4 regions of the Siphonobacter curvatus genome follow, and region 4 is predicted to be linked to each of the others. Evidence: riboswitches for the same ligand, from Rfam matches in the RefSeq annotation. Region 4 holds a riboswitch; each other region holds the start of a gene.
The links. Region 4 has a riboswitch for cobalamin ahead of metE (5-methyltetrahydropteroyltriglutamate--homocysteine S-methyltransferase). Riboswitches for the same ligand answer to the same signal wherever they lie in the genome.
Positions count from the first base shown of each region.

Region 1: another riboswitch for cobalamin. It lies ahead of C5O19_RS20680 (cytochrome c biogenesis protein CcdA); the one in region 4 lies ahead of metE (5-methyltetrahydropteroyltriglutamate--homocysteine S-methyltransferase).
Region 2: another riboswitch for cobalamin. It lies ahead of C5O19_RS12825 (TonB-dependent receptor plug domain-containing protein); the one in region 4 lies ahead of metE (5-methyltetrahydropteroyltriglutamate--homocysteine S-methyltransferase).
Region 3: another riboswitch for cobalamin. It lies ahead of C5O19_RS20470 (cobyrinate a,c-diamide synthase); the one in region 4 lies ahead of metE (5-methyltetrahydropteroyltriglutamate--homocysteine S-methyltransferase).

Region 1 covers NZ_PTRA01000005.1:129,257-137,317, forward strand. The annotation lists gene C5O19_RS20665 (fatty acid desaturase family protein) at 1-765, shown strand, start outside; gene C5O19_RS26400 (hypothetical protein) at 828-962, shown strand; gene C5O19_RS20670 (glycosyltransferase family 4 protein) at 1,160-2,248, shown strand; gene C5O19_RS26405 (hypothetical protein) at 2,258-2,383, opposite strand; gene C5O19_RS20675 (hypothetical protein) at 3,158-3,706, shown strand; cobalamin riboswitch at 3,766-4,021, shown strand; gene C5O19_RS20680 (cytochrome c biogenesis protein CcdA) at 4,131-4,760, shown strand; gene C5O19_RS20685 (TonB-dependent receptor) at 4,840-6,942, shown strand; gene C5O19_RS20690 (TetR/AcrR family transcriptional regulator) at 7,223-7,801, shown strand; gene C5O19_RS20695 (SDR family oxidoreductase) at 7,896-8,061, shown strand, end outside.
Region 2 covers NZ_PTRA01000001.1:3,082,053-3,090,113, forward strand. The annotation lists gene cobC (alpha-ribazole phosphatase) at 1-355, opposite strand, end outside; gene C5O19_RS12815 (adenosylcobinamide-GDP ribazoletransferase) at 340-1,110, opposite strand; gene cobT (nicotinate-nucleotide--dimethylbenzimidazole phosphoribosyltransferase) at 1,103-2,113, opposite strand; gene C5O19_RS12825 (TonB-dependent receptor plug domain-containing protein) at 2,302-4,278, opposite strand; cobalamin riboswitch at 4,322-4,596, opposite strand; gene C5O19_RS12830 (gluconate 2-dehydrogenase subunit 3 family protein) at 4,857-5,468, opposite strand; gene C5O19_RS12835 (four helix bundle protein) at 5,518-5,967, opposite strand; gene C5O19_RS12840 (GMC oxidoreductase) at 5,995-7,740, opposite strand; gene C5O19_RS12845 (DUF3050 domain-containing protein) at 7,963-8,061, opposite strand, start outside.
Region 3 covers NZ_PTRA01000005.1:80,580-88,640, reverse strand. The annotation lists gene C5O19_RS20495 (hypothetical protein) at 1-59, opposite strand, end outside; gene C5O19_RS20490 (hypothetical protein) at 119-412, opposite strand; gene C5O19_RS20485 (alpha-L-rhamnosidase-related protein) at 1,028-3,433, shown strand; gene C5O19_RS20480 (sugar phosphate isomerase/epimerase family protein) at 3,502-4,356, opposite strand; gene C5O19_RS20475 (Hsp20/alpha crystallin family protein) at 4,635-5,078, opposite strand; cobalamin riboswitch at 5,339-5,607, shown strand; gene C5O19_RS20470 (cobyrinate a,c-diamide synthase) at 5,714-7,048, shown strand; gene cobN (cobaltochelatase subunit CobN) at 7,041-8,061, shown strand, end outside.
Region 4 covers NZ_PTRA01000001.1:1,583,666-1,591,726, reverse strand. The annotation lists gene metE (5-methyltetrahydropteroyltriglutamate--homocysteine S-methyltransferase) at 1-2,147, opposite strand, end outside; cobalamin riboswitch at 2,379-2,593, opposite strand; gene C5O19_RS06435 (phosphoglycerate kinase) at 2,856-4,043, shown strand; gene C5O19_RS06430 (3'-5' exonuclease) at 4,115-4,738, opposite strand; gene C5O19_RS06425 (FUSC family protein) at 4,960-5,517, shown strand; gene C5O19_RS06420 (SDR family NAD(P)-dependent oxidoreductase) at 5,804-6,574, shown strand; gene C5O19_RS06415 (SGNH/GDSL hydrolase family protein) at 6,605-7,261, shown strand; gene C5O19_RS06410 (alpha-L-fucosidase) at 7,318-8,061, shown strand, end outside.

The DNA of each region.
Region 1 (8,061 bases), on a different contig from region 4:
GCCAGTTTTTATCTGGTAGGAGCCAACCCCTACGTTTGGAAGATTACGCACAATATCGTCCACCATACGTATACCAATATTCCCGGCCATGACGAGGATATTGAAATTGCTCCCGGTCTGATTCGGGTAGATACGGACGAACCCGTACGACCCTGGCAACGGTATCAGCACTGGTATGCGTTTGCTCTGTACTCACTGGCGTCTTTATCCTGGGTGTTTCGCAAGGACTTTGTCAAGTTTTTCAAGAAGGAAATTGGTCATTATGAAAACCAGAATCACCCTAAACAGGAATACATAAAGCTGTTCGTTGCCAAGCTGGCGTACTATTTCCTGTTCCTGATTTTGCCTTACCTGGTCCTGGATTTAAGCTGGTGGCAAATTGGGATTGGCTTTTTAGTCATGCACTTAGTTGAAGGGCTGGTATTGGGGTTAGTCTTTCAGTTAGCTCACGTGGTGGAAGGTACTTCCTTTCCCGTTCCATCGGATAAAGGATCCATTGAAGAAGCCTGGGCCATTCACCAATTGCGTACCACGGCCAATTTTGCTCCGCGTTCGGCAGTCGCTGCCTTTTTCTGCGGGGGCTTAAATCGGCAGATTGAACACCACCTGTTCCCGAAAGTTTGCCACATTCATTATCCGGCTCTTACCCAGTTGGTCAAGCAGACGGCCGAAGATTTTAACCTGCCCTATCTGGAGAATCGGAGCTTCTTTTCGGCTTTGCACTCCCATTATCGTTTATTAAAACTTTTAGGACGTCCGGCCTGATTTCATATCAGCACTAGTTGACCTGTAAGTAAAAGTTTTTGTTCACCTAAAAATGAAAAACCATGTTACTAATCGCCCAGTCCGTAGGTTGTGTCGTTGCTTATTTGCTTGTAAAGATGGATTGGAACGGTCTTCGCGAGCGTACATTCCGACCCGTACTCATTCCGGATCGCATCCGGATGAGCTGGAATAAATAGAAGCTATAGTAGCGTAATGTCCCGGTTCGTGCAGGAGTAACCTCTTGTGCGGACCGGGATTATTTTTTACCCGAAAAGCAGAACGCCGTAGCTGGGCATAGGCCAATAAAAAGCCCACGTGCCGTTTTTTTACTACCTTGCTTTTTTTTTGAGTTTAATGGTGTTCCAGGCGGGTATCAAAGAAACCCACAGAAGGGATGAGTAGAAAAATTTTAGTTACTGCCGATCAGATTGCTACGTCGAGCACTGGTTTGTATCATTTTGCCTTTGAACTGATTAAACAGCTCCGGGCGTACCAGATCGACGAGATGGATTTACAGTACTTGATCCCCCGGTCGTTTGCAAAGATCAAACCCTTTGGAGAGGTCCATTACCGAACTCGGGGTGTACTTACGAATTTGCGGTGGAAAAGTATTCCGGAGTTTGACCTGATTCATTTTACGCAGCAAAACCCGACGCTGCTCAAGCCCCATAAAATCATCGGTCGGAAAATCCTGACCATTCATGATTTAAATTATCGCTACGAATATCCCGTTGATTCGGCGCCGTATCGGCATTTTCAAGCTCAGACACGCCGGTATATGGATCAGGTAGACGGTATTACGACGATCTCCCATTACGCGGCCCGTGATATCTCCGAACATCTGCAGTATCCGCTGGACCAGATTCGGGTTATTTATAACGGCGTAAACGTATCGACTATTCCGGCAGCAGAACTAGCTCATCATCAGCCCAGCTTCCGTCCTGAACGTCCCTTTTTATTTACCGTTGGGACGGTGATGGCGAAGAAAAACTTCCATGTTTTACCAGCCCTGTTGGCTAATCTGGATTACGATCTGATTATTGCCGGACGAATCGATGACCATAGCCTGGAATACTATAATCTGATTAAACGGGAGTGTGAACGCTTTGGAATCGCATCCGGGCGGGTGCATCTCTTGGGGGAGACTTCAGAAATTGATAAACACTGGTATTATCAGTATTGCAGTGCCTTTGTTTTTCCCTCGATTGCCGAAGGTTTTGGTTTACCGGTGCTGGAGGCCTTTAGCTACGAAAAACCTACCTTTTTATCCACGCATACGGCCTTGCCGGAAGTAGGCGGAGAAGCGGCGTATTACTTTGATAGTTTCCATCCCGATCGCATGAGTGAAGTAGTAAAGCAGGGGCTAGCCGATTTTCCGTCTTCGAATAAAATTCAACTGGCTCGGAATCGCGTGTCTGAATTTTCCTGGGAAAAAGCCGCTCAGTCGTATCTGACCTTATATGAGGAGATCCTTCGTCGATGATTGGGTAGATTAAAGGCTCCGACGAATCCACTGACTCAGGTAATAGCCCCAAATTAGAGCTAGGATCACAATCACCGCGTAGGTGAGAATCCATGCCCAATTCCAGGACGACATCTTTTCAAATAGTTTTTTCATTCGTACATGCAGCGTAACAGCAGACTCGATAGACGCGTCTTTTGACCCCGCAATATAAGACCCACTTTTCAATGCGAAAGGCTGGAAACCGATTTCTTAGGGCTTTTCATACCATTCACTCACTCGGGAACGGAAAATAAAATTCCCTTCTCAACGTCAGAAACCGACTAAAGTAAAGGTCAATAACCTGAGGTTATAGATTAGTACTGAGGTTAAATATCGTTGAATCAGACGCTTAGTTTCGTAAGAAGAGCTTTAGCAAACCAAAGATTAGGTTTGTAATAAAAAAGCTAGCTATTTGAAGGCGTAAACACTTTACGTTCGGGTGCCCTAGCGGTTTAATAGTATCAAGGGTACTGCGAAACTTTGGTTGCAGTAAACCCTAACTGGTTTCTGGTTAGGGTTTATCATTTTGATAATTAAGTCAGACGAATACAGTAGAAATATACCCAATAAAATAAAAAAACTCCCCATGAAACACGGAGGAGTTTTAACGTTCAACCTTCAACCTATCTGCTTCAAAAGTACGGTCTCTGGCTCGTAATCAAAGGTTAATTCTATGAATGGCAGACTTTTTCCTGTCAATTGTATCTTCTACTCGTTAAGCGTTTTAAGGGATTAATTAGTGAACGTTAAAGACCACTTTTCTCGCCCGTGTAAAGCTTGCTTTGAACCCTTACGCTCACTCTATTCAACGCGTTTACTTCCCAGTTTGAAACTTTTCTATTACCTTGTTTGAGAAGAGAGTAAAGGTACTTTTTGATGCAGAAAACCATGAGAGCGTTTCGTTTATGGGGTGGATTAATTCTTCTGCTAGGGATAGTATACGGCGTTCAGTACGTCTATCATCGCTGGCAACAGCCCTGGGATTACGCCTCAGTGACGCCCTCATTAGTGGGCCACTGGTTTGGGCCCTTCAAAGACCCCGATGGTATCCCCAAAACACTCGAACTGGAAATTTTTAAACCGGAAGTAGATTGGCTGAATCGGAAACGCCGGGGGGGCAATAAGCAAAGCTTTAAAGGAGTCGCCCGAGTAAAGAGTCGGTTAGGTCAGGAGCAGTACCGACTTGAAGGAGTCGTACGCAATTCTCAACAACAAGCTCTGAGCCGGATCACTTTTTTATTTCAGGATGAAAATACCCGGCTACGTAATAATTTTAACCTAATGACCGCTGAGGAAGGGGGTACTTGGGAGTCCGATGCCCTGAATCTGACGCTTACGTTCCGGTATATCACCGAAAGTGGAAGTGCCTTCTCCAGTAGCAATGACCATCGCTACACAACGACGGTTCCGGTTCGTCTGAAACGAATGAGCCCATAATCCTGAAGAAATATTGAGCTGAAAAAATAGGCTTAGCTCTTTGAATCCTGCAAATTGTCGTACTTTCGCGGCTCAATCGGTGTCCAGTGGATTATTCATTGGGCTTAAAAGGGAATCCGGTGCAATTCCGGAGCAGTACCCGCTGCTGTAAGTTCCGAACGAGTCTAGTGTTTTGAGTTTAGAGTGCAAAACAACTCTAAACCCCAAACTCAAAACTCCCAACATTTCTCATCAAACAAACCACTGTGCTTTCAAGCATGGGAAGGGGCTGAGAAAGGAACGAGCCAGAAGACCTGCCATTGAAATCATACCAACGTGCTTTCGGGAAGAAAAGCAGGAGGCTAGCCTAATCGGTGAGGAGACGCTTGCGTCATCCTCTAGCTTTGTTTTCCCGTAAGCAATAGAATTCATCCGGGAAAACTACATGATTCATCCTTTACTGCTCGATTCGTTTGTACTGGGCATTCAGCACTCTTTCGAACCCGATCACCTGGCGGCTGTTTCCGTCCTGACCAGTGAAAAAAAGAAAGGTCAGCTGTGGCGGGTAGCCTGGCGGTCTTCGCACTGGGCGTTAGGGCACGCCTTTTCGCTCATTCTCTTTGCCTGCCTGATCTTACTACTTAAATCTCAGCTATCTCTGGAAGTTGCCTCCTGGGTTGAATACGTGGTAGGGCCATTGATGATTTATCTGGGCATTGTTGCCATTCGTCGTAATTTCAAAAATGATCTGGTCCGCCCAACGGAGGTATCCAACGCGGCAGCTACACCGCTAAACCGCTCCTTTGGCGTGGGGATGATTCACGGACTAGCCGGTACCGGAGGGGCCTGTACAGTTGCCCTTACGCTGGCGGCCAAGGACGCTTCCACCGCCGTCTGGATCATCATCATTCAAAGCCTGAGTATTCTACTGGCCATGACCGTCTACGGATGCGTTTTTGCCTTTTCACTACAAAAAGTAGCCCAGCGAACGGAACGTGTGCTTCGCTGGATGAATTACGTCATTGGCTTTTTTTCGATTGCAGTGGGCATTCTCACGCTAGTTGATACATTCTAGACTATTGCTTCAGTATTCGTTTACCCTTTATTCATTTTCGATGTTTTCTTCCCCCCAGAAAAAAGGCCTTTGGGCCAGTATGCTTTTATTGCCTGGACTGACTTACGCTCAAACACCAGCGGATTCGGTGTACGCCCTCCAACCCATTGTGGTAACGGCGACCCGTTCGGAGGTTACCTTAGCCGAGGTACCCCGCAGTTTACGCGTGATTACTCGTCAGGACATAGCCTTAACTCCTGCTAATGATCTAACGGATATTGCCAAGAAAACCGCTGGCTTACACGTGATTCAGTATCCGAACCTTTCTTCAGGAATCGGGATTCGCGGTTTTCGGCCCCAGTTTTCGGGATTAAATCAACGCACGCTGTTACTCATCGATGGCCGTCCGGCGGGAGCCACCAATCTCTCCACCATCTCGCTCAACGGTGTCGAACGCATTGAAGTACTCAAAGGCCCTGCCTCGGCTTTGTACGGATCGCAAGCCATGGGCGGCGTGATTAACGTTATCACTCGCCGATCCCAGGGAACGCCCCAGGGGTCCGCGTATGTGGAGTACGGTAGTTTCAAGACCCTGCAGGCGGGTTTGCAAACGGGAGGGAATCTAACCAAACAACTGGATTATGATTTGTCGTTTGCCTACTTTCAGCGGGCCAATGATTATAAAATTGGGAAGAACAACTGGCTACGTAATGCCTTCGATTTTCGCAATGCGGTCAAACATTACGCTAACCAACCGGATGTGGAGGTCGATGACCGTACTGGCGATGGCCAAACCCGGCCGTATACGCAACTCAGTTACTATACCGGAGCCTTGCGACTGGGCTACCAGCTTAGTTCGAAATGGCGGCTGGATGTTCGCGGCGAAACCTTTCAGGCCCGGAATGTACAGTCGCCCGGCGATATTGCTTACGGCATTACGGAATCCAGCAGTAAGGACGTCGAGCGGGCCTCGGGCGAAGTTGCTTTATCGGGTAATCTGGGGGCCCATCAGCCGAGTCTGAAAGTGTTCACAGCGGATGAATCGAACACGAATTATACCCTCAATGTTTCCGGCAAACCGGTGGTCCCGTATCGATCTAACCGTACCGCCAATGCCTGGACGGGCGTACAAGTCAAGGACGTCTGGACGCTGGGGCAGCACTCATTAGTCGTAGGCTACGATTACCTGAAGGCTTCCACCAAAGGCCGTCGCTGGTCAGACTTAACGACGGAACGGGCTCCTACGCAGCCGAATTACGCGTTGATTTCTTCAGCCTTTTACGCTCAGGCAAATTTGAAATGGGGCAAATTGACGCTTCAACCCGGTTTACGGTTTGATCAGATCACGTTTGATGTGCAGGCAACACCTTTGCTGACTACGTATCAACCCGGTAAAAAGACGAATCCATTTTTGAGTCCTAGTTTAGCCGCCGGGTACGAGATTCTGCCAAGTGTACGAATCAAAGCCAGTGTAGGACGAGCCTTTGTTACGCCCGATGCCTACAACGTAGCCGGGTACTCTGAAGCTCGTACGACGACCGGAAAAATTGCGGTGACGAGCGGTAATCCCGATTTGAAGAATGAAAGCAGCTGGAGCCAGGACGTAGGGATTTCTTTTGAAGAGAACGGCTTCTACGTCAATGCCACCTATTTCGCTACGCAGGTAAAAGACCAGATTGCCCGAGTGGTTACTGACGTGAATGAACCCCTGGGTAATGGCGACGTCATTGTTTCACGGACGCGTTTTGTGAACGCCGCCGACTCGCATATGAACGGTCTGGAAGTCGAAGCGGGCTATGGGAAGGAAGGCGTTTGGAAGGTATACGCCACTCTGACGTCCATGTTTGAAGCCAAAGAAGTGATTCTAGGAAAAAATGATTCGCGTAGTAGCCGTGATATTGCCAACGTAGCCCGGAATCTGGTTTCCTACGGGGCGGAGTATAGTCCGATCAAAAATGTTCGTATGCGACTGACCGGACGTTACGTAGGCTCCCGCAAGGACATTGACTATACCGATGCCAAAAATCCGGAGATCACGTATGCTCCCTTCATGGTACTCGATGCCGTAGCCATGTATTCGTTCCAGCAGAAACATCGACTGACCCTGTCCGTTTCGAACCTGACGGACGAAAATTACTACGAAAAGCGGGGTTATAACTTACCGGGGCGTACGGTTTCGTTGCGTTACACGCTGGCGTTCTAGGCTAAGGTAAAACCTTGATTACTGTAAAATCCCTCAACCAGTACCTAACGGGTTGGGGGATTTTTGTTGAACATTGGAAGGAAAAACTATCGATCCATCTTTCTCAATCATTTGCATATTAATTCTATAAAATGCTCATTAACAGTAGATTATTTATAGAATATAAATTCTTGTGGACCTGCTCTTTCCAGGCACATTTTTGAATTTTCAAAAATAATTTTGTTTTCTAAAACGTTTGTTTCAGAAAAAGACACACCTTTGCAGAGCAATTAGTTGAAGCATGGCAAGAAACGTTGAGTTTAACGAGGAAGAAGCAATTCAAAAAGCTACCGATGTCTTTTGGGAAAAAGGCTATCATGGGGCTTCCCTCCGCGATTTAACGGACGCCATGCAAATCAACAGCAGTAGTCTTTACAATACCATCGGCGATAAGCATCAATTGTTTGTCAAGTGTCTGAAATACTACATTCAGAATAAGCGGGAATTCTTACAAAATCAGTCCGAACGTGCGGATTCACCGCTGGCGGCTATCATTAATTTCATCGAGGCTGCATCCGAAACAATTATTAAGGACGCCAACGGTTGTCTGGCCGTTAAGACGGCTTTCGAAGTTTCTCCCAAGGATGATCGTATTCAATCGATTTTGAAAGCGGATAATGATTTCACGCGTAATTATCTGAGTTCATTAGTGAAACAGGCCATAAATGACGGTCAGATGGCCGCAACAGAAGACCCCGATTTGCTGGCTGATTTCATCGTCGCGAGTTACACCGGCTGGTATGAACTTCATGTTTTGTATGCTAATTCAAAGCAAATCAGGAATTTAGCTCAACTTCTGATTCGACAAATTTCATCCTAAAAATTTTTAACCCATTCTGAAACAAATAATTCAGAATAATCTGTGTAGTACTTTTTGGCATCTATTCTGAAACAATCAATTCAAAAAACAAATCATGGAAAATCAACTTTCGTTTAGTACGGACCTTCGTGGTAAAATCGCTTTAGTAACGGGGGGTACCAAGGGCATTGGCAAAGCGATTGCGGATCAATTAGCTCAGGCGGGAGCCCAGGTCATCGTAACGGCCCGAAACCGCCCCGCCGATTCAGATTCAACCCATT
Region 2 (8,061 bases), 1.5 Mb from region 4:
GCGTATACAGTTGCCGTAAACTCTCTCCACCCGGCGGGGCTACGTCAACGAAATCATCCATCCAGGGATCGAGTTCCGTTCGGGGAATGTCGTTCCAGGCTTTTCGTTCCCAGGTTCCAAAATGTACTTCTTTCAGTCGATTATCCGTTCGTACCTGCCGAGCGAGTAGCTGCCCGGCCAATTGCGTACAACGCTGTAAGGGACTACTGAATACCACATCAAAGATTTCCGGACACTGATCTACGATTCGCTGCGACTCAGTGGCAAACGTTTCGGCCAGATCGATCTCACTGTGCCCATAACAAAGGCCCTGGGCCTCTTTGACGGCGGTATGACGAATTATAAACACTTCCATCCCGCGTACAGACTAAGGTAGAAAATCACTTCACTCACCTGCTGAATGGCACCCAGGCAATCCCCCGTATACCCGCCGATCCATCGCTTGAAATACTGGGCTAGTACAACTTTACTTCCAAAGGCCACCACGGCCGCCAGCCCCAGCCAGTAACTGGGCAAGGTCAGCAGAGACACCAGACCAAAGAAGAACCCTACTAACCAGGCTGGCGTCTTTAATCGGGCGGAAGCCATCGGTTTCACTTTACTGGTGTCGATATCCCGAACGTAGGCGTGCGTATCAATCATGGTGGAGGCGATAAAGCGACTTACGATTTGTCCACTCAGAATACCACTCCAGAAGAGATGAGGGGAAACTCCCGCTATTTCCAGTAAAATCAGAAACTTCAAACTCAGTAGCAGACCCAAGCCGACTACTCCATACGTTCCGACCCGACTGTCTTTCATGATCGTCAGGATTTGCTCCTTCGTCCAGCCACCGCCAAAGCCATCGCATACGTCCGCGAAACCGTCTTCGTGGAAGGCTCCCGTCGTTAGAATTCCAGCAATCATACTCAGCAAAATACTGATCGTTTTGGGGAAAATCAATTCACTACTGAAATAGACCGCCAGCATCATTCCCCCCACGATGGCTCCAATCAGTGGGAAGTATTTGCGGGAGGCGTTGAGTTGTTCAGCCCCGTAGCCCACCCAGCCTGGAATGGGAATACGGGTGTAAAAACCCACCGCGGTTAGGAATAATCGTAATTCAGTCATCGAGCGAAGAAACACCGGCTTCGGCGAAAGTAGACATTTGATTGAGAAAGGCTACGGCATTTTTCAGCAGTGGATACGCCAGAGCACAACCAGTACCTTCGCCCAACCGTAGATTCATCCGTAACAAAGGTTCCGCTTGCAGAAAATCCAGTAATAAGCCATGCCCCTGTTCGGCGGAATGGTGGCAGAAGATTACGTTCTCCAACACCTCCGGTTGCATTCGGCTGGCTACGAGCAAAGCAGCCGTCGAGATAAAACCATCCACCAGCAACACCATGTGTAACGAACGGGCCGTTAGCATTGCTCCCACCATCTGGGCGATTTCGAAGCCCCCGTAGGTTTGCAGGATTTTATAGGGATCGGTAAGTAAACCGTGCCGAGTCAGAGCTTGCTGTAATACGCTTTGTTTACGGGATAGCTGATCCGTTGTGAGCCCAGTACCTTTGCCCACACACTGATCCAGCGGGATGCCCGTACAAACGCTCATGAGCATACTGGCCGAGGAAGTATTGCCAATGCCCATTTCCCCAAACCCTACGACATTGCAGCCCGTTTGCTGTAAACCCTGTACCAGTTCCGCTCCTTTGGCCAGACAGAATTCCAGTTGCTCAACCGTCAGGGCGGAGTCGTGTAAGAAACTGGCTGTTCCGTAGCCCGCTTTAGCAGCGATTAAAGAAGAATGCTCCGGAAAATCAGCGTTCACGCCCGCATCCACGACGCGTAAATCCAGACCGTTCTCCCGGCAAAAAACGTTAATGGCCGCTCCACCCCCTAAAAAATTAAGGACCATCTGATAGGTCACCTCCGCCGGGTAGGCACTCACGCCTTCCGCCGCAATCCCGTGGTCAGCGGCAAATACCAGTAGGGTCGGATGTTTCAGCTGAGGACTTTCCGTTTGCTGGATCAGGCCGATCCGTAAGGCCAGCGTTTCGAGCTGACCTAAGGCTCCCAGCGGTTTGGTTTTTAAATCAATCTTTCGACGAATCGTTTCTTCTAAAGTCATAGGGGGTATTCTGTTTTAAGGTTTGAATGGTTTGATACGTGTTTGACGTCTGCTTGAACTAGACCAATTCGCCAAAGCCTCCACCCAAACGCATGCTGTTAAGCTGTACTAAAAACCCCAACGGGTTCAAGTTGATTAGCCCGGGATGCAACCCCGGGCCAGGCCCTTCAGCTTCCTTAATTCTCATATTAAAACTGGAATCGCACGCCAGCCGTGAAGTTTCGGCCTCGGGTATTGTATCCGTAGCTATCAAAATACTGCTCATTCAACAGATTACGGACATCGCCGTAGACGCGAAGGAAAGTATTAATCTGGTATTCGGCGTAAACGTCCAGAGTGGTATAGGGTTTCAGCTCGACGAGCTCCGTTTGAAAAGTTTCGCCGTTGTAGAATCGATCCGAACGTTTACCCAGGGAGCGTACCGTAGCGGAAGCAAATACTTTTGGTGTAATCTGGTAGCCGAGCGTGGCATTGACCAGCATCTTTGGGCGACGGAATAGATTATTAAATGTCGTATCGCGTCCATTCAATGGCTGGGTGACCTGCCCGGTCACGTAAGTCGCATTCGCCGTCAGCGACCAGCCGTTTGACAGGTAAGAGCCTTCAAGTTCGAACCCATGATCTTTTTGCTGGTTGTAATTCACGTACCGACCATACGGAGGCTGGTTGAGCGACTGGAAATCGATCACTTGTTTAATCAGGCGGTCAAAATACAGCACCCGCACATTGGACTTTTTGTCTTTGCTAAACCATTGTACCCCCAGCTCCAGCGAACGACTGGTTTCCGGTTTCAGGCTTTTGTTACCATAGGGCGAGTATAACTGATACAGCGTAGGCGTCCGGAAGCCACTGGAGAGGTTCACAAAGGCTTTGTATCGATCCTTGAACAGATACGAAGGGTTGACTGAATACGTAACATTGCTTCCGTATAAAGAATGATGATTATACCGGCCTCCCAATTCCAGAGCCAGGTTGGTTCGACTACGTAACAAAGCCGTTATGTAGGCACTAATCAATTGCGTATGAGCCGTATCTTTTTGAATGGGTGGGCCGTATGGATTAGCCTGATAGGTATTTTGTGAACGAAGATCGGCTCCCGTGATGAGATCAAACCAGGGTCGTATATTCCAGGAATGGTAGAGTTCGGCGAAATGAGTATTCCCCTCAAAACTCGACTGATCCAGCTCGGATTTCCGGTCAAAGGTCGTAAACGCATAATTGGCCGTCAGCTTTCCGAGTTTGTGCGTATACTCAAAACCCGTACCGGCCATTTTCATGGTATTGGTATAGTCATAGTTCGTACTATCGGTAAAAGCTCCGGCATCTAGCTCGTTTCGATACCAGGAATACATACCACGTACTTTCCAGAGCAACTTCGACCCCAGTTGAATCCCACCGTTGAACAGGGCATTGTCCTGCCAGAACCCATCTTTGTCGAAGTTTTGATTGCCTTTCGCATCGTGTGCCGCCGAAAACCCATCGGAGCGTAACCGCGTGTACTGGGCGTTGAAATATCCGGCTTTGGAAGAACTGTTCAGGCCCACCGTACTCCGAAACGTACCATAACTTCCCGCCTGTACCGTCGCCGAAGCTCCTAACGGACGGTCGCCTTCTTTTCGGGTGAAAATATTGATGACCCCCGCCACGGCATCGGAACCGTACAGGGTAGACTGGGCTCCTTTGAGAATTTCGATCCGTTCGATTTCGCCCACGGAGAGTAAGTTTAGATCGAAGGTGTTATTGATGCCGGAGGGGTCGTAAATGGGTACGCCGTCGAGCAGAATCAAGGTATTGCCCTGACCAGCTCCGCGTGCGTATACATCCTGGTTGGTACCGAGAGGTCCCTGGGTCCCAACCACCATAAAGCCGGCCTGACGCGAAAGCAATTCACCGACGGACTGCGTAGCATATTTTTGGAGGACTGAATCCGGTAACACGGTGACGACTTTTCCGGTCTGGGAAAGTTTCTGATCGGTACGGTTGGCCGTCACAGTGACGGGTTCCAGTTGGGTTTCCTGAGCCCAAACGGCCGTTGTAGCCAACAAAAAGAGAAGGGTACTTTTGGTAAAAACGCTCATCGTTTTCTGAATAAAAGAGATGATGAGCAATCCGGTTACGCGAGGCGAAAGGCATAAACGATACGGACGGGCGTCTGAGCCACCCACCAATAGTCTACCTTTCCTAAACGACTTTTCACCCGAAAGCTCGAAATGGATTTCGTTTCAGGCAGGTCTTCTGGCTCGTTTCACCCCAGACGCCTTCCCATACCGAAACGGGTACAGTGGCGAATTGTCTGGAAATTGGATTGTTTTGGGTTTTGTGTTCAGCGTTTTGAGTTACTATTCATTAGAACCCCAAACGCTAAACTCAACACTCGAAACGATCCCGAAACTTACAGCTACGGGGATAGCCCCGGATTTGCACCGGTGTTCCCTTTTAATCCGGTACCGGGATGTACCGAAACCTAAAACGTCCGCAAAAGTAGGGAAAATAAAAATGCTGACCCGGTATTTCTCCGAATCAGCATTGGGGAATGGGTTTGAGGTGCGATGGGGTTTGAGTAAAGTTTCAAGTGTGAAAAGGTTTGATAGTGGTTTCAGATGAGAGAGGAGCTTGTAAGTACATTCAGATGAACCTATGCTATGAATGTTACTAACCTATTTTGCTCAACCTTGCATTCTACTTAAACTTCAAACTTTACTCTAACTTCAAATCCTATCAAACCACCTTTAAACCTCAAATCTTATTCATAACTCAAGCCATACTGCTTCAGTACCTCTTCGGGTACACCTTCCCAATTGTTGGGGGTGTTTCCTACGTAGCCGAGGTCGTCAAAGCCCATGCGGGTAGTGTAGAAACCGGTAAGCGTCATGTCCCGCATTTTGTTGAAAAAGGCCACTCCCTGTGAGTACTGTGGCTTTGCCTGCTCAGGGTAGGCAATGTCATCGACAATTTCGATTTGCTGGGGCTTCGTCAGTTCTACGAACTTCTTGTTAAAGCGTTTGCGGCTTTCGCTGTCGAGCCAGGCCAGCCCACCCCGCAGGGGCGTCTGGTGTACGGGCTGATCTTTCGCCATAAACTCGATGAACGCGGGTACGCCCGCCTGCGAGGCACTCCCCGACTTCTGATCGGCGGGAAGAATGATGTCGCAGAGGACCGTAATCGTTTTCAGTTCGTGCGGCGTAAAGAACTTTTCCGCCTGAAGTTTAGCATCCCGAATGGCTTCGGATTTCTGCCGTCCGCCGGGAATCTGTAGCGGTTTCTCGGGCGGTGCCGCCACCAGGTCCGTCGAAGGAACCGTAGCCATGCCCAACGACCCGAGTGCAATGGATTTAAGTGTATCGCGACGTTTCATGTGTTTCAGTTTTCAGTTGCCTGTTTTCGGTTTTCAGTGATTAATACTTCTATTCCGTCCAGTCCTGATAATCCAACGCTAGTTCCTGTAATTGATGTTTGTCAGTAGAGCCTTTGTATTTACTTCCCCTGATTTCCGTTTTTGACAGATAGGTAATAAATCCAGCGATCATTTTACCAAGCTCATCGGCATCTGCGTACACTTTTTCAAAGATTTCTGTCGAAATGTACTGACGATCTAATGCTCGGTATAACTGAGATTTGACTTCCGTTAACGAACCTTTGGAGATTCCCAGAAACTGGATAAACTCACCTTTGCTTGCTCGTCCAAAACCCTCAGCAATATTGTCCATGACCAAATCTGCCGAACGCCTGATCTGTCTTCGATGGTCAAAGTCCATGCCAAAGGGACCCGTCCCCATTAATTCAAAAATCAATACGGAAAATACCCTAGCTTTTTGCCAGATTTTTAAATCCTCAAATCGCTGAACGGTAGCCATAATTGAAAACTGTAAACAGAAAACTCTTTATAAATTCTTCTGTTTCACCTGATCAATGATGTAGTCACTCGTTCGCATGGACATCGCCAGGATCGTCCAGGTTACGTTTTTGTCGCCCTGGGTGACGAACGGAGCGGCGTCTACGACGAACAGGTTCTTCACGTCGTGGCCCTGCATAAAAGAGTTCAGAGCGGATTTCTTGGGATCACTGCCCATCCGAACCGTACCGATTTCGTGAATAATTTTGCCGGGAGCTTCCAGACCGTAGTTCTGTTCTTTTCCCGGTTTATTTCCTAACGCAATACCTCCCATTTCATGGATCATTTCTTCAAACGTATCCTGCATGTGCTTGGCCTGCTTCACTTCGTTTTCCGACCATTTGTAGTGGAAACGCAGCGTGGGAATCCCGTATTTATCAACGTTATTCGGATCGATTTCGCAGTAGTTACTTTCCAAGGGAATCGGTTCACCGCGACCGGCCATACCCACGTACGCTCCGTAGAAACGGCGGGCATCTTCTTTCAAACGCGAGCCGTAACCACCCGAAGGCAATGACTTTCCATCGGTATAGGCGTACTTGCCGTTCATGCCGTGAATCCCCATACCGTAGCCGTACATGGGCATACCCATACCACCACCGTACTCGATGTGGTAGCCGCGAGGGAAGTCCAGCTTTTTATTATCCAGCCACCAGGGGGTGTATACGTGCATACCGCCTACGCCGTCTTCGTTGTACCGTTTCCGGTTCATCAGGGCCGGAATGAAGGCCGAACGGCTGGCTCCCGTCGAGTCATTCAGGTATTTACCGATGACCCCGCTAGAGTTAGCGAGTCCATTCGGGAAACGGGCCGATTTGGAGTTCAGCAACAGACGGGCTGATTCACAGGAACTAGCCGCCAGTACTACAATCTTTCCGCGTACCGTCCGCTCCTGTAAGGTAGCGGTATCCACGTACGAAACACCCGTACACAATCCGGTTTTCTGATCGGTTAGTACTTCGCGAACCATCGCTCCGTTGATCAGTCGCGTATTCCCCGTTTTGACCGCCGGTTTGCAAAGGCAGGACGAAGAAGAAAAGTCAGCGTATACCTGACAAGCCCGGCCGCACTGCGAGCAGTAGAAACACTGACCGCGTTCGTCGTTAATTTTTTTTGTCAGAATCGATAGACGCGACGGAATAACTGGGATCCCCAGATTTTTACCCGCCTTCTTGAGCATCAATTCGTGCAAACGCGGTTTGGGAGCCGGTAAGAAATGACCGTCGGGTTCGTTACGAAGCCCTTCTTTCGAACCGAAAATACCGATGAGTTTATCGACTTTATCGTAATACGGAGCGACATCGTCATACGTAATCGGCCAGTCATCCCCGATGCCCGTGAGCGTTCCACGACGAAAATCGTCGGGACCGAAACGCAGGGAAATACGGCCCCAGTGATTGGTACGGCCGCCGAGCATCCGGCTACGGAACCAGTGAAATTCGGTACCTGGTGCCGCTGAATACGGTTCGCCTTCCAATTGCCAGCCTCCCCAGGCGGCGTCGAAATCGCCGAAGGGACGTGTGGTACTGGCTCCACGGCGAGGGGATTCCCAGGGGAATTTCAATTGCGTAATGTACTTGGGATCAGCAGGATCGTAGTAACCTCCTGCTTCCAGTAAACAGACTTTGGCTCCGGCTTTCGATAACTGATAAGCCGCCATGCCGCCACCCGCACCCGAGCCAACGATGATAACATCGAATACTTCGGGCGTTTCCTGGATGTGGAAATTGCTCATAAGCAGTGCGTGAAGAAATAGGTATAGACTCGTTGTTGGTACTGAAACTTAAAGGTAAAGATTTGTACGCTTACTTCTAGAGAAGTTAGGCTTTGAAGCAAGTAGAATTTTTCCAAGAAGGTATAGAATTCTTCACCGGAATAAAAAAGCTTACTTCAAAGCCTCAGCTTTCTTTGGACGTATTGCCTTAGAAACGCTGCAATTACTTAAAAATTTTACGAATTAGTTCTGATCGACGGGTTCTAAACGACTCGTGATGGAATTCCATAGATCAATCCGCTGACGAATCGATTCCTCCGCCGTGGCAATGGCTTCCTGCCA
Region 3 (8,061 bases), on a different contig from region 4:
AGTAACTTCTTATCCAGTAGCGTAATCGTACGCTGAATTTGGTTTTCGGATGGTTTCATGCGTGGATAGTAAAAATAAAAATCGTCTCTTGACGGTCAGTAAAGCAGATAGCAAGTGTTTAATCCAACACTTGTATCCAGAGAATCTTGGGATCAAACTTGGTATCGACCTCCTTGATCTCAAAAGAATGCGTTTTTAGCCACTGCATCAGGGTTTGCACGTGACGATCTTGCGTAAAAGATGAATCCTGAAATAGATACGAGCGTTTGTGCCGGATGCCCACCCCCGAGAGCGTATCACCAATTTTAGGAACCGAGCTTACGGCAGTAGTCAACATAACACCTTCTCGCAAAGGCGTCAGTACTGTTAAACGCGTGTTTTCTACGGTAAATTTAACGATCATCGTTTCCATAGGTTCAGTGATAAAATGTGAATACCCACGGACTAAGCAGGTACTATTAACAGAAAAATCATTCTTTCTTGTTAAAGAAAGTACTGGAAAGCTATAGAATGATCGGGGATTGAGAAGTTGCTACTCAGCGAACACAGGGAGGTGGGGAATTCCGAGCGTGTCTATTCCTATCAACGATAGTTCACGTTATTTGTTCAACAAGGTAGCATTATAAATTGAAAAAACCTAGTAATAAGGGGTTTTCCTGATTGAAAGTACGCAGGCGAAAACTAGTAACTTCCTACGTCTTTGCGTAAGCCGAGTAGTAGAGCTTTTAATGAGCGTACACCACGTTTTCTATCGCAGCCGTTTTTCAAATAAAGCTACCGAGGACCAATCCTCTACACTTGTCTCCGAATGAGTCGTTTTAGTTTCTTTCCACTCACGTCTAAAATGCCGTCGTGACCGTTATTGAAAAGTTGAGTTTTGAAGACTTATACCAAAACTTCCCTTTAGCAACTTGTTGAAGTAAGCGTTAGAACGTACGCTGCTTCTAAATTTAAAACATTATAGACGACGCGTTCTTTTCTAACCACTACCTTTAGTGCCTCCTCTACCCTACTTAATTCTTTGCTCATGCGTGGATTTTTTCGAAACGTTATTCTTCCGCTTTCGCTCTACTGCCTCATGATCATTTCCGTATCGGCTCAAATTCGTTTGGCGGGTTACCAGCAGGCCCGCATCAATCCGGAGTTATTCCAACATCATTGGGCCGCCCGCTGGATCTCTGTTCCCGATGCTCCCAACAATGCCTACGGGGTGTATCATTTCCGGAAAAGCTTTGATCTGGCCGCTCGCCCTGAACACTTTTACGTACACGTCTCCGCTGACAATCGTTATAAGCTTTTTGTGAATGGAAAGCTAGTCAGTCTGGGTCCAGCCCGCAGCGATCCGTACAACTGGAATTTTGAAACGGTTGACCTGGCCCAGTACCTGAAAAAAGGCAGTAATCTGCTGGCGGCCGTCGTGTGGAATTTTGCCGAGTACAAACCCGTAGCTCAAATGAGTTTTAATCGGACTGAGTTTTTGCTACAGGGTGATACGGCGGCCGAACAAGTGGTTAACACCGATGCTACCTGGCGATGCGTGAGTAATTCTTCCTACTCACCCTGGCAAAAACCCGTCTACGGCTATTACGTAGCGGGTCCGGGCGAAAGCCTCAATGCTCAGCAGTATCCTTGGGACTGGGAAAAATCCACCTTCGATGATAGCTCCTGGCCGCAAGCCCACATGGGTTTGCCCGCCGCTACGAAAGGCCGCCGCGACTATCCCGGTCGATTGCTGGTGCCGAGTCCGCTCCCACCGATGGAAATGGTACAGGAACGCCTGACGCAGATTCGACTTACTGAAGGCCTCGAAAAACCTTCCTCCGGCTTTTTGAAGGGTAAAAAAAACCTGACGATACCCGCCCATACTAAAGTTCGACTCCTACTAGACAATGAACAGCTGACAACGGGTTATCTCTCCCTTCAATTCAGCCGCGGGAAAGACGCGGAAATTCGAATTTGTTACAGCGAAGCCCTGTACAGTGATTCATTGACGCACGCCAAAGGCCATCGCGATCAGATTGAAGGAAAGTTTTTTGTTGGGTATGAAGATCGGGTTCAGGCCGACGGCGGTTCAAATCGCGACTTTACCTCACTGTGGTGGCGAACGTATCGTTACATTAATCTGCTGATCACCACGGGGGACGAACCTTTGGTCCTGAAAGATTTATTCGGAACGTCTTCGCGGTATCCGCTCCAGCAGGAAACTACTTTTTCGTTACCGGAGCGTAAAGATTTGCAGCAAATGCTCGACATCGGCTGGCGTACGGCCCGACTGTGTGCCAACGAAACGTACATGGATTGTCCCTACTACGAACAGTTGCAGTATTTTGGCGATACCCGCATCCAGGCCTTGATTACCCTCTATAACACCCGCGATCCGTGGCTGGTGAAAAATGCTTTGGAGCAGGGTCGGCAGTCGATGGTAGCCGATGGACTAACCATGAGCCGTTACCCCTCCAATCTGCACCAGTTTATTTCCTCGTTTTCGCTGCTCTGGCTTGGCATGGGTTATGATTACTACCGCTACCGGGACGATGCGGCCTATCTGAAAACGCTGCTTCCCGCTCACCGGCAGATTTTATCCTGGTACGAACAATGGCTCAAGCCCGATTACAGTTTAGGCTATGTTCCGAACTGGTTTTTTGCCGACTGGGCGGGCAGCTTTGATTACGGCGAACCGCCCCGTGAAAAAGACGGCGACTCGGCTTTTCAGGATTTGCTGTATCTGATGTCCCTGCAAATGGCCGCTGAACTCGAACAAAACCTGGGCATGCCCGCTTTGGCACAGCATTACCAAACGCTACAAACGAACCTGAAGAAAGCCATTTATCAGCATTACTGGAACCCGGAAAAAGGGCTACTGGCCGATACGAAAACACAGCGTTCGTACTCCCAGCACGTCAATGCCTTGGCGGTACTCGCGGACGTAGTCGAAGCAGATCAGGCGAAACAGGTGATGCAAACGGTACTTTCGGATCGTAGTCTGACGCAAACCACTATTTACTTTCGCTACTACGTGAATCAGGCTTTGAGTAAAGCCGGACTGGGCGATCTTCTGCTGGATCACCTGCAACTCTGGCAGGAGCAGATGAAGCTGGGCCTGACGACCTGGGCTGAAATGCCTGAACCATCCCGTTCGGACTGCCACGCCTGGGGTTCGAGTCCGAATATTGAATTTTACCGCATCGTACTCGGCATTGATTCCGAGGCGTCAGGTTTTAAGAAAATACGGATTGCTCCGGCCTTGGGTACCTTGAAACAAGCTTCGGGGAGTATGCCGCACCCCGCAGGGACGATCAAAACGCAGTATACCTTAAACGCACAAGGCAAGTTAACCGCCCGCATCACCCTTCCTTCGGCGACGAGCGGAACTCTTCACTGGAAGGGCAAAACGTATCCCCTTCAGGAAGGACCACAGGTACTTGAGTTATAAGGTATTTAGACAAAAAGCCCCCACTTAAAAGCTGATTTTTAAGCGGGGGCTTTTCTATCAAGGCATTTTTATTCTTTTAATCCTTTCAGGTACCCAATGCTTTGGGGCACCTGCTGAGCGATACTCGGACTTTCATCCTCAATAAAGTAATGCCGAATGCCCAGTCGTTTGGCTTCTTTAATAACGCCGGGAATATCGATCTGTCCTGTTCCTAACGCTACGTCGTTTTCCAGCGGGGTTGATCCCGTAAAGTCTCCTTTTACTCCTTTCTTAAGGTCTTTCAGGTGAATTAGCTCAAACCGTTTGCCGTATTTTTTGAGCAAAGCCACGGGGTCGGCCCCGCCGTGTTGGGCCCATAGAACATCCAGCTCAAAGGAAACATCCGACGGATTGGTGTTTTTGACGAGGTAATCAAACAACGTTCCCTGTTCGTAAGGGCTAAACTCGTAGCCGTGGTTGTGGTAACAGAAAGTTAAACCCGCAGCTTTCAGTACTTTGCCCGCTTTGTTAAAATCTTCGACGGCTTTTTTCGCATGATCGATGTTGAATGCTCCCTGATGCGGAATCCAGGCGACCATAACGTACCGGGAGCCCAGGGCTTTTGCCTGTTTGATAACACTCTGAGGGTCACTCACCAGCTCCTCGTACGAAGCTCCTGTGGCGGGTATGGTAAGCTTCCGCTTTTGGAGCATCTGCTTGTACGCTTCGGGAGTCAGGCCTTTCGGCGTATTTCCCTCGATTTCCGTAATACCCAGCGAGGCAATCAGATCCAGCGTTTTCTCTACGTCTTTCGCAAACTCATTGCGATAGGTATACGCCTGAACGCCAATGGGAAAAGTATATAAAGGTTTGTTACTTTGGGCAAAGGTGACTTCCAGCCCTAGCAGAGCCATCAGAAGTGTGCGGACAAAGAATACTTTCATAGAAAGGTTTAGATAAGATTTGTATTCAAAGATACACTCCTTGTTGATCGAGTGGTTTTCGTTCTAGCAGGAAAGTTCGTTGCTGGTTTGTCTGCTTCGGGAGTAATCCTTTTGTATCTAGGAACTGTCGCAAAGCTTTGCCTTGTAGAACGCATTGACAAGCGTCACAGACGCTCGTCAAACCACAATTAAAAAGGCTTCCTACCCCCTCAATAGCCCCTTATACACAAAAGGACTGCTTTAGAAGCAGTCCTTTCAAAAGTGAAGTATCGCAGTAATTACTGAATACTAATCAACCGGGGAGCTTTCTGTTTTACCTCTTCCCGTTTCGGAATCGTCAGATGCAGCAGTCCATTTTCGTAACGGGCCTGGATGCCTTCTTCATTGACCACATCTTTCGGCAGTACAAAGGTCCGCTCGAAAGACTGGTAGCTAAACTCCCGACGGGAGTAGTGTTCTTCTTTTTTGTCTTCCGTTACCGATTGCTTTTGAGAGGAAATCTTCAGCGTATTTCCGTCAAGCTGGATGTGAAAATCCTCTTTTCTCATGCCCGGAGAAGCCATTTCGACTTCAAACGCATCGGCCGTTTCGCGAATATTCACCGCCGGAACGGTCGTACCCGTCGATGAAAAATGCGATTGATTCCAATTGAAAAGGTCGCGACCTAGGAAATCATCAAAAAAGCTGGGGAAGCTGGGAAACAGCTCATCCTTTTTTCTCATGAGTGACATAGTTACCTCCTTTTTAAAAGTTGATCAAACGAATTCGATGAAGACGTTTCTTCATCACTTCCGCTCTTTTAAACGGGCGTGCCAAAATTGTTTTTCTTACCTATTGTCAGCGAAAACTGTCAAATTTTCATTAGGTAATCTTTCCTTTTGACAGTTAAATGAAAGATTACGGAGTCGCTAATCTTACTAGTATCTCAACCATTGGGGACGAATCCCAGGGTTTATACTACTGAAACGCACGCAAAGCAACGTATCTTCGTCCCCGAAAAGGTTCTGCTTAACCGCGGATGAATAGGGAATCGTGCAGACCGCCGATGCGGTTTAAATCACGAGCTGTCGTGCAACTGTATGTTTTAGATGCGTTTTGAGTTGTGAGTTTGGTGTTTTGAGTACCTGCCCTTCCACCACACTAAACTCAAAACTCTACACACTTTCCAACGATCATGCCACTGTACCTCGCGTATGGGAAGGCGTTGGAAAGGAAACGAGCCAGGAGACCTGCCTTTTTGTATCGGTTACACGCTTTCACGGACTAAGGCGGAAATCAGAAGTAGGTTTGCCGGAGGGGTGTACACGTCTCCGATTCTTCTTTTTTGTCTTTTTCAGGAAGGCCAGCTTATTCTTTCATGGCCAGTCATTTTCTCATTGCGGCTCCGCATAGTGGTTCGGGCAAGACGACGCTTACGCTGGGTCTGTTGCGGGCTTTGCGACACCGGGGGGTAACGGTTCAGCCCTTCAAGTGCGGGCCCGACTACATTGATATTCAGCACCATCGCACGGCCGCCGGACGAGCCAGTATCAACCTGGATTTGTTTATGGCCTCCCCCGAACACCTGCAGACGCTGTATCAAACGTACCGTTCCGGGGTAGATGTGGCCGTTACCGAAGGCGTGATGGGCCTGTTCGACGGAGCCGACCGGATGCAGGCCAGTACGGCCTCGCTGGCCGAATGCCTGGGTATACCCATCATCCTGGTGGTACACGCCAAGGCAATGGCGTACTCGGCAGCACCACTCCTGTACGGCTTCAGGCATTTTTACGCGGGCATACAAATCGCCGGCGTCCTTTTCAATGGGGTACAGACGACCTCGCATTTTCGTTTTCTGGAAGAAGCCTGTCAGGATGTAGGGTTGCCCTGTCTGGGCTATTTCCCTACCCATCCCGATTTTACCATTCCTTCCCGGCACCTCGGATTACGCACGTCTTCGGAGATCGACTACGAGCGAATCATCGAAGCCATCGCCCGGAAGATTCCGCAGACCATTGACCTGGATCGACTATTGGCCCTTACTAAAACCGATGAAGAAGCTTCCCTAGCTCAAGCCTTGTCCCATCGTACGGCCTGTAAGGTGACTATCGCCCGGGATGAGGCGTTTTCATTTCAGTATCACCAAAACCTAGCGGTGCTGGAAGCCCTGGCGGAAGTACAGTACGTAAGTCCACTCCGGGACACCGAGCTGCCCGAAACAGATCTCTTGTACCTACCCGGTGGCTACCCTGAATTGCACGCTCAGGCCCTGAGTGCCAATACGACATTTCGGGAAAGCGTGCGAGCGTATTGCCAGAACGGCGGATACGCCTACGCGGAGTGCGGCGGGTTGATGTACCTGGGCCAGCAGTTAACCGATGTGGATGGTCACAGCTATCCGATGGCCGGGGTGTTTCCCTTTTCAACGAGTCTGCAACACGCGAAGCTGACCCTGGGTTATCGACAAATTCACTTTCAAAATACCTTACTGAAAGGTCACGAGTTTCATTATTCTACCTTACAGGAAGCGGAAGAACTATCCTCCCTGGCTCCGGTCCGTAATGCCCGGGGTGTGGAAGTCGGGACTAAAATCTACCGCATACAAAATACCCTGGCTTCGTACGTACACTTATACTGGGGCGATGGCCCACCGTGGCTGACGGATCTGCTACGTACGCTTGCTACTTCCCTTTACACGCATCCACATGGCTGAAATCAAACGGCAACGGGTCATGCGACCCGATGGAAAAGCCATTAATCTGGTCCAGCGGCGGGGACATTTGTCCTACTGCTATAATGCCTGCTGCTGCGGGCGAACCGACCGCGGGTACGCCCCGGTGCTGGTTGACGTCTACAAAAACGAATGGCTCCGCCGAAAAATGCGGAATCAGGTTCACCTGACCAAAGGCGGCTGCCTGGGGCCCTGCACGCTGGCGAACGTGGCAACCCTGCTTTTCGACGGGCATTCGGTCTGGTTTCATTCGGTCAATAGCGAATGGCACATCAAAGCCATTTTCGATTACATCGACCGCATGCTGGCCGCCGACTGCTTCCTGAGTCCACCCGCCGAACTGGCCGAATTTGTCTTTCAGTACTATACCTGGAAAGGCTCGGAAACGGCCACCCTACGCGGGGAAACGCCCTCGCCCACCGATGGAATTGTGTTTCTGACGCACGCCGATACGGATTTGCTGACTCTCAGCCGGATCAGTCTACCCGACGATTTTCCCAAAGTACTGGGACTGAGCCTGCTGGCGATCAAGACCGAAGCCCACATGGCTCAGTTGCTGGAACGGGAGATTGGAGCGGCTCAGGTAATTATTTTGCGGATTCACGGACGGCCCAGTAGCGTACCTGGTTTTCATGAACTGGTGAAGCGGGCCCAGCAGAATCAACAACATTTGATTGTCATCAGCGGTACGGGCGAACTCAACCCGGAATTTGCGGCGGTTTCTACGGTATCTCCGGCCATTCAGCAGGATGCCTTATCCTACGTGCAGGCGGGCGGAGCGGGGAATTTTACGTCGCTGCTGTACTACCTTTCCGATCACTTGTTGCTGACGGGGTACGGAGCCGACCTGCCCCAGACGCTGCCCGAGCACGGCCTTTACCATCCCGACTTACCCGAAAATGCGGAGCTGAGCGACTGGCAAAAGCACTACGATCCCCAACAGCCGACGGTCGGGATTACCCTTTACCGTTCGCACTGGATCAGTGGGAATACGG
Region 4 (8,061 bases):
TCTTCCACGCTCGGTACACGCGGCGAGTGAATATCGTACACGCCGGGTCCGATCTCATTGGGGTACTGAAAGTCCGAGAATGCTTCCAGCAATTCCATCTGCGAACGGGAGGTTTCGATGGTAATCACGTCGGCATCCATCCGGGCGATGGCCTCCATGATATCGTTGAATTCCGAGTAACACATGTGCGTGTGAATCTGCGTCTGGTCCGCTACCCCCGAAGCACTCAGCCGGAACGCGTCCACGGCCCAGGTCAGGTACGCCGCCCAGTCCGCCCGCCGCAGAGGCAATCCTTCGCGAATGGCGGGTTCGTCAATCTGAATGATCCGGATGCCTGCTTGTTCCAGTTCCTGTACCTCATCCCGAATCGCTAAGGCAATCTGGAAGGCCGTATCCTTACGTGGCTGATCATCCCGGACAAAGGACCATTGCAGGATCGTGACCGGACCCGTCAACATCCCTTTCATGTATTTCTCGGTTTTCGATTGAGCGAAGGTCGTCCAACGTACCGTCATGGCTTCGGGACGTTCTACGTCACCGTAAATAATCGGTGGCTTCACGCAACGACTGCCGTAACTCTGTACCCAGCCATTTTGAGTGAAGACGTAGCCCGTCAGTTGCTCGCCGAAGTATTCTACCATGTCGTTACGCTCGAACTCGCCGTGTACCAGTACGTCCAACCCTACTTCCTCCTGCCAGCGAATGGACCTTTCGATTTCCGCTTCTACAAACGTTTCATAATCAGCCTTCGTTACTTCGCCTTTCTTGTACTTCGCCCGCCATTGCCGCACTTCGTCGGTTTGGGGAAAGGAACCAATGGTGGTCGTGGGGAAGAGCGGTAATGGCAGGCTTTCTCCTTGAATTTGTTGACGAACGGCAAACGCACTATCCCGCTCAAAATCATCCGTTTGCACGGCCTGTACCCGCGTTTTAACGGCAGTTTTGTGAATCAGCAGACTCGTCCGGCGACTTTCCAAAGCCACCTGATTTTCCAGCAATAAGCCCTGAGCCTCTCCCTTGGACAGACGTCCCAGCGTCACTACTTCACCGAGTTTCTGCTTGGCAAAGGCCATCCAGTTTTTGATTTCCGGCGTCAGGACGGCTTCGTTTTTCTCTAGATCCAGGTCATACGGTACGTGCAGTAGCGAGCAGGACGGAGCAATCCAGACACGGTCTTTGCCCAGTACGTCCACCGCTCGCTGAATGAACGTCAACGATTGCGTGAAGTCATTTTTCCAGACGTTTCGTCCGTCCACGACGCCCAGCGAAAGGATTCGTTGCGAAGTGACAAAACTGGTATCGGCCAGGATGACTTCCAGTTGTTCGTTGCCGCGTACCAAATCCACGTGCAAAGCCGCTACGGGCAATTGCAGGGTCAGGGCCAGGTTGGGCTGTATGCTTTCAAAATACGTGGCAACCAGCAAGGATAGCTGAGGTACCGCCCGGGCTAGGTACTCGTAGGCCTGCTGAAAAGCGATTTGCTCATTCTCGGATAAGTCCAGCGTCAGGCAGGGTTCGTCGATCTGTACCCAGGTCGTACCTCGGGTAGCCAGTTCGCGTAGTACGTCGGCGTACACGGGCAACAAGCGTTCGAGCAGATCAATGCGATGGAAACCCGCTTCTTTTTCTTTGCCCAGTAACAGAAACGATACGGGGCCAAGCAAGACGGGCTTCGTCAGAATACCCATTTGCTTGGCATCTTCAAAGTCGTGAATGACTTTATCGGAATACCGCTTAAACTGCTGATTTTTCAGAAACTCCGGTACGATGAAGTGGTAATTGGTATCAAACCATTTCGTCATTTCCATGGCTCTGATGTCCAGCCCATTCTGCTGAATACCCCGGGCCATGGCGAAGTAGATTTCCAGTTCGCGATTACTCTTACCGTCAATCAGCGACTGGTAACGCTCGGGTACCGCCCCTACCATCAGGGCCGTATCCAATACCTGATCGTAATACGAAAAGTCGTTGGAAGGAATCCACTGGATACCGGCTTCCTGTTGCGTTTGCCAGTTTTGCCGACGGACCTGCCGTCCGGCCCAGAGGAGTTCATCTTTGGAGATTTTTCCGGCCCAGAATTGTTCGCTGGCCCATTTTAGTTCGCGTTTGCTGCCCACACGGGGGTAGCCCAGGTTGTGCGTAACCATGTTGTTTGTGTTAAAAAAGGGTTTAAAAAAACGCCTCTGAAACACCCAACCCGCCAAAAAAGGTGAATTGTTACGAATGCGTAGGCATACGATCTCCGGCTCACGTTCCTCGCTGAACGTCAGAAGAAGAATACACGTTTTCGACCCCGCTCTGAGCATCAGAACCGGGCGAAGAAACGCCTACAACATTTGTAAAATCAATGCGTGCATCAGGCCTTAGTCGTGAAGGCATGACCATTGAGAAGGTTGGCAAGTCTCCTGGCTTGTACCATGCTGGCCCCCCTTCTCATTCCTCACGGAACAATGGGAAATTTGGGCAGCACGTGTTTCGCTGCGGCGAAACGGGTACTTACAGTAGCACGTCTGCTCGTGATTTACACACGATTCCTTTTTCATTCCTTGGCGAGCGAAGACCTCCCCACGAAACCAACCATCCGATTGACGGGCATTACAAAGAACGCCGCAAATATAGAGCATAGTTTTTTTAAATATGGAAGCAGAATCTTTTTTAGAAAAGACGTTACTCCACCTACTCATTGCTGCAGCGTATATCTTTTTAGCAAAATTTTAAGAGGTTTCGCTTAAAAACTCGTCAGGTTTAGGGAAGTTTGGCCGAATTTCTAAATTTGTTCCGTTCTTGACTAACGCTTCAGAACTTTGTTACCGCGTGGTCTTACCATTACTCATTTAAACTTCTGATTCTATCTGATGAAGACGCTGAACCAGTACAATTTCGCCGGAAAAAAGGCACTTGTCCGCGTAGATTTCAATGTCCCTTTGAATGACCGCTATGAAATTACTGACGATACCCGCATCAAAGCTACCATCCCCACGATTCAGAAAATTCTGAACGACGGTGGTTCGGTAATCCTGATGTCGCACCTGGGTCGTCCGAAAGACGGTCCTACCGAAAAATATTCGCTCAAACACCTGGTTAATGCCCTGTCGCTGATTTTCAACCGTCCGGTAAAATTTGCCGATGACGCCATTGGTCAGCAGGCTGTAGATCAGGCCGCTAACTTGCAGCCCGGTGAAATCCTGCTGCTGGAAAACCTCCGTTTCTACAAAGAAGAAGAAAAAGGAGACGTGGCTTTCGCCGAGAAACTGTCTCGCCTGGGTGATGTTTGGGTAAACGATGCTTTTGGTACAGCTCACCGGGCACACGCTTCAACGGCGGTAATCGGTCAGTTCTTTACTGATAAAGTAAGCGGTTACGTCATGCAAGCCGAACTTGACAACGCTCAACGGATTCTGGATAATGTAGAGCGTCCGTACACGGCGATCATGGGTGGAGCGAAAATCTCCGATAAAATTCTGGTGATCGAACGCCTGCTGGATAAAGTGGATACGCTGATTCTGGGTGGCGGTATGACCTACACCTTCACGAAAGCCTTGGGTGGACAAATCGGAAACTCCATCCACGAAGACGACAAAATGGAGCTGGCTCTGGAGCTGATCGAAAAAGCGAAAGAAAAAGGAGTCAATCTACTGATGCCGCTAGATACGGTGATTGCCGATAAGTTTTCCAACGACGCCACCAAAACGACGGTTCCTTCGGGTCAGATTCCCGAGGGCTGGGAAGGGCTGGACATTGGACACCAGTCGATCGTAGTATTCAAAGAAGCCATCCTGAATTCGAAAACGATTCTCTGGAATGGTCCGATGGGTGTATTCGAATTCCCGAATTTTGCTGTAGGCACCAACGCCATTGCGGAGTACGTAGTGACGGCAACTGAAGAAAACGGAGCCTTCTCACTCATCGGTGGTGGTGATTCCGCCTCTGCGGTAAACAATGCCGGTTACGGTGACCGCGTAAGCTACGTATCGACGGGCGGTGGAGCTCTGCTCGAATACATGGAAGGCAAAACGCTTCCCGGGGTAGCGGCTCTGGATTAATTTCCTGACGAAATACCCAAACGATAAAGAGCCGATCCTGTAGGATCGGCTCTTTATCGTTTATTCTTTCCTTACTCCGCCAGTTTAAACTTTTTGGCAAGAGCAAATACTTCTTTGAACGATTTCGTAGTCAGCTGAGCGTCTTCGAGGGCATTGTGAAATTCGGCGTCTTCCCGTTCCAGTCCAAAATAACCCGCAATGGCTTTCAGACTCAGTGACTTAGGTACGGGCTTGCCATTGGCTTTCAGTACTTCAAAGGTGAAATAGCCGAGCGTATGCAGATCCAGCAGTTTGTTGGAATACGGCCACTTGATTTTCTCTTCCCGGTAGGCGTACCGCAGGAAATTAATATCGTTGATGACGGATTGTCCGCTAATGATAACATCCCGCAGGTATTGGGAATTATCCAGCGTCTGGGTACGGCCCCGCAGTCGACCGAGCTTTTCCAGTATCCACTCTTCAAATTGTGGGATGACGTCGTAAATCATGGGAGCGTCGTCCAGATCGCTCAGACTCAGACCGTGAATTTTAGCTGAATATTCCGAGAAAGCTTCTTCGTTTTCCGGATAGACATTCGACAGATACGTTCCCAGTTCATTCCAGTCATCATCGCACAAAACGGCTCCAATTTGTATGATTTCATTCCAGCCGGGTTCACCTCCGGTCATTTCCAGGTCTAAAACAAGATAAGGCATCGGTTCAAGTTGAGTAGAATTCAAAGATAAGGCAACAGCCCTATTATTCACCGGTTTTCGATTCAGGAATCCAGAAAGCAGTCATTCTGGAAATTTTGTTCAAATGATTGCGTAGATTATTAGAATAGTACAAAAATATTCAAAACTCTTCAGGCAGTTTGTGCGTTAATTTTATAGAAGCCATTAAAGTACGACCGTTTGGTCACAGCCCGAAAAGTACCATGATCTATAAAACACTTATTAACCCCAAGAAACGAATCATTGAGCTTGAAAAAACAATTTTAGAAGAAATCGAGCTCAAAAAAACCACTTTTTTGTATGCGTTCCGGATTTTGTTCGGAGCAGCCATTGCCTGGATGTTACTCGATTTGCTTCACATCGAGAAAAAAGAATGGGCACTTATTTCGGTAGCCATCGTCTCCGAGCCTGATTTTGGTGATCTACGTCGCAATACGATTTCCAGGATTATTAATACTATTAGCGGCTGTTTAATTGGTATTGTTTTTATCGTCCTGACGGGTGTTAATATCTTCTCCCTCTTTCTAGCCATTGCGGTAGCCATCTTCATGGGTACACTCATCAAACGGTATCCTTCTAGCTGGAAACTGGCTCCCTCTACCGTAATTGCTGTCATGACGCCAGCGATTTTTCAGCAAGCTTCCTGGCAGGATGCCCTTGAAATTGCCCTCCTCCGTACCTCAGAAGTAACCTTGGGTTGTATCGTCGCCTTTCTGGTCGGCTGGTTTTTCTCCGTGGTAAAGCGGAAGTTTAATTTCTAGGTTTCGGTTCCAGGGGTTGAAACCCCTGGTGACAACAGGGGGCCACCCCTACGTAGTTTTGCTGAGACGCTGAAATGTTTCGGTGCGTCAAACTTTTGAAACGTCAAACGATCCCAACAAGACCTTGGTAGTGGGCAAACTCCGTCCGGCCCCTCTATTCTATTTTCTTCCATTCATTCTTTTTTCCAGGAATTACACGAAACTTGTGGTCGCAGTAAAAATGCCGATCTAAATAGGGTATTACCGCCCTTGATCTGGTCTTTTCTTACAAAAACCAACAACAAGGATGAGTGTATTTAGTCTTGCCGGAAAAACGGCAGCCATTACCGGCGGTGGCAGTGGTATTGGCCGGGCCATTAGTGTCGAATTTGCCAGTCAGGGTGCTCATGTACATATTCTGGATCTGAGTGCGGAAGGGGCTCAGGCGACGGCTCAGGAAATTGAGTCAGCGGGCGGTCAGGTGACCGTACACGCCGTAAATGTAACGAATCAGGCCGAAGTACTGGCCGTTTTCGAGGCTATTGGCTCACTGGACATTCTGGTCAACAATGCAGGTATTGCCCACGTCGGTAATCTGGAAAAAACGACCGAAGCGGACCTTGACCGTATCTACAATGTTAATGTTAAGGGAGCGTATAACAGCCTCTTTGCCGCCGTGCCAAAAATGAAGTCTAAAGGCGGTGGAGTTATTCTGAACCTGGCGTCCATTGCGGCTCTGGTAGGTATTCCGGACCGTTTTGCCTACAGTATGAGCAAGGGAGCTATTCACGCCATGACCTTATCCGTAGCGAAAGATTACCTGAAGGATAATATTCGTTGCAACAGCATCTCCCCCGCCCGCGTGCATACACCCTTCGTGGATGGCTTCATCTCGAAAAATTATCCGGGCCAAGAAGAAGAAATGTTCCAGAAACTCTCAGCTACGCAGCCTATCGGTCGGATGGCGAAACCCGAAGAAATTGCTCAGTTGGCTTTGTACCTTTGCTCGGATGCCGCCTCGTTCATTACGGGTGTCGATTACCCGATTGACGGCGGTTTTACTACCTTGAATAACTAGTCTATCTTTTATTAACTCCTCTATTCGCTCATGAAAAAATTACTGACGCTATTAAGCCTGAGTACGCTTTTGTTTGCCTTCCGGGCTGATAAACCCAAGAAAATCATCTTCTTCGGTGACTCCATTACTCAGGCAGGCGTAAGCCCTACCGGATACATCACCAAACTGGCCGGTATGCTCGATAAAAGCAAATATGAACTGGTCGGTAAAGGTATTGGTGGTAACAAAGTGTACGATTTATACCTGCGGATGGATGAGGACGTACTGGCTCAGAAACCCGATGCTGTAGTCATCTGGGTGGGCGTGAACGACGTCTGGCATAAAGCTAGCTCGGGTACGGGTACGGATCCCGACAAGTTTGAGAAGTTTTATCAGGCGATCATCAATAAACTCAAGGCCCAGAACATCAAAGTAGCCCTGACGACCCCCGCCTCCATTGGCGAACGCCCAGATAATACCAACCAGCAGGACGGTGACCTGAACCGTTATAGCCAAATCATCCGGAATCTGGCGGCGAAAAACAACCTTCCCGTTGTGGATTTGCGAAAAGCATTCATGGAATACAACCTGAAAAACAATCCAAAAAACGAAGAAAAAGGCATTCTGACGACGGATCGGGTGCACCTCAACGATACGGGCAATCAGTTTGTAGCCGAACAAATGGCGAAAGTAATCGAACAACTGTAAGATCCTTATCTCATCCCGGAAACCAGACATTTCCGGGATGTTTCGTTTTTAAACCTATGAAAAGACTTCTGCTTACCAGCTTCATCTACCTCGCTCTACTGCGAATTTCGTCTGGGCAAGCGTACCAGCCCAGTCCCGAAAACCTGGCGGCCCGGCAGTGGTTTCAGGATGCCCGTTATGGCTTGTTCATTCACTGGGGCGTCTACAGCATTCTGGGCGATGGCGAATGGGTCATGAATACTCAGAACATTCCCGTGTCAGCCTACGAGAAACTGCCTAAGTTCTTTAATCCAACGGCGTATGATGCCAAACGCTGGGTACAGATTGCTAAAAATGCGGGGATGAAGTACATCACGCTCACCAGCAAACACCACGACGGCTTTGCGATGTGGCATTCGAACGTTTCGCCGTACAACATTGTGGATGCAACGCCTTATAAGAAAGACGTCCTTAAGCAACTGGCCGACGAATGTGAGAAGGAAGGCATCAAGCTCTTTTTGTACCATTCGCATTTGGACTGGCACCATCCCGATTATTTTCCCCAGGGAAAAACCGGACGGCAAACGGGACGGCCTGAATCGGGCGATTTCGAAAAATACCTCCAGTACATGGACGCTCAGCTAACGGAATTGCTGAGCGGTAAGTACGGAAAAATTGCCGGGATCTGGTTTGATGGCTGGTGGGATCAGGCCTTGGATGAGCACGAAAAACAGGCCCGCAAAACGCACGTGAACTGGCATTTACGTCGCACCTACGATCTCATTCACCGTCTGCAACCCGCCGCTTTGATCGGTAATAAT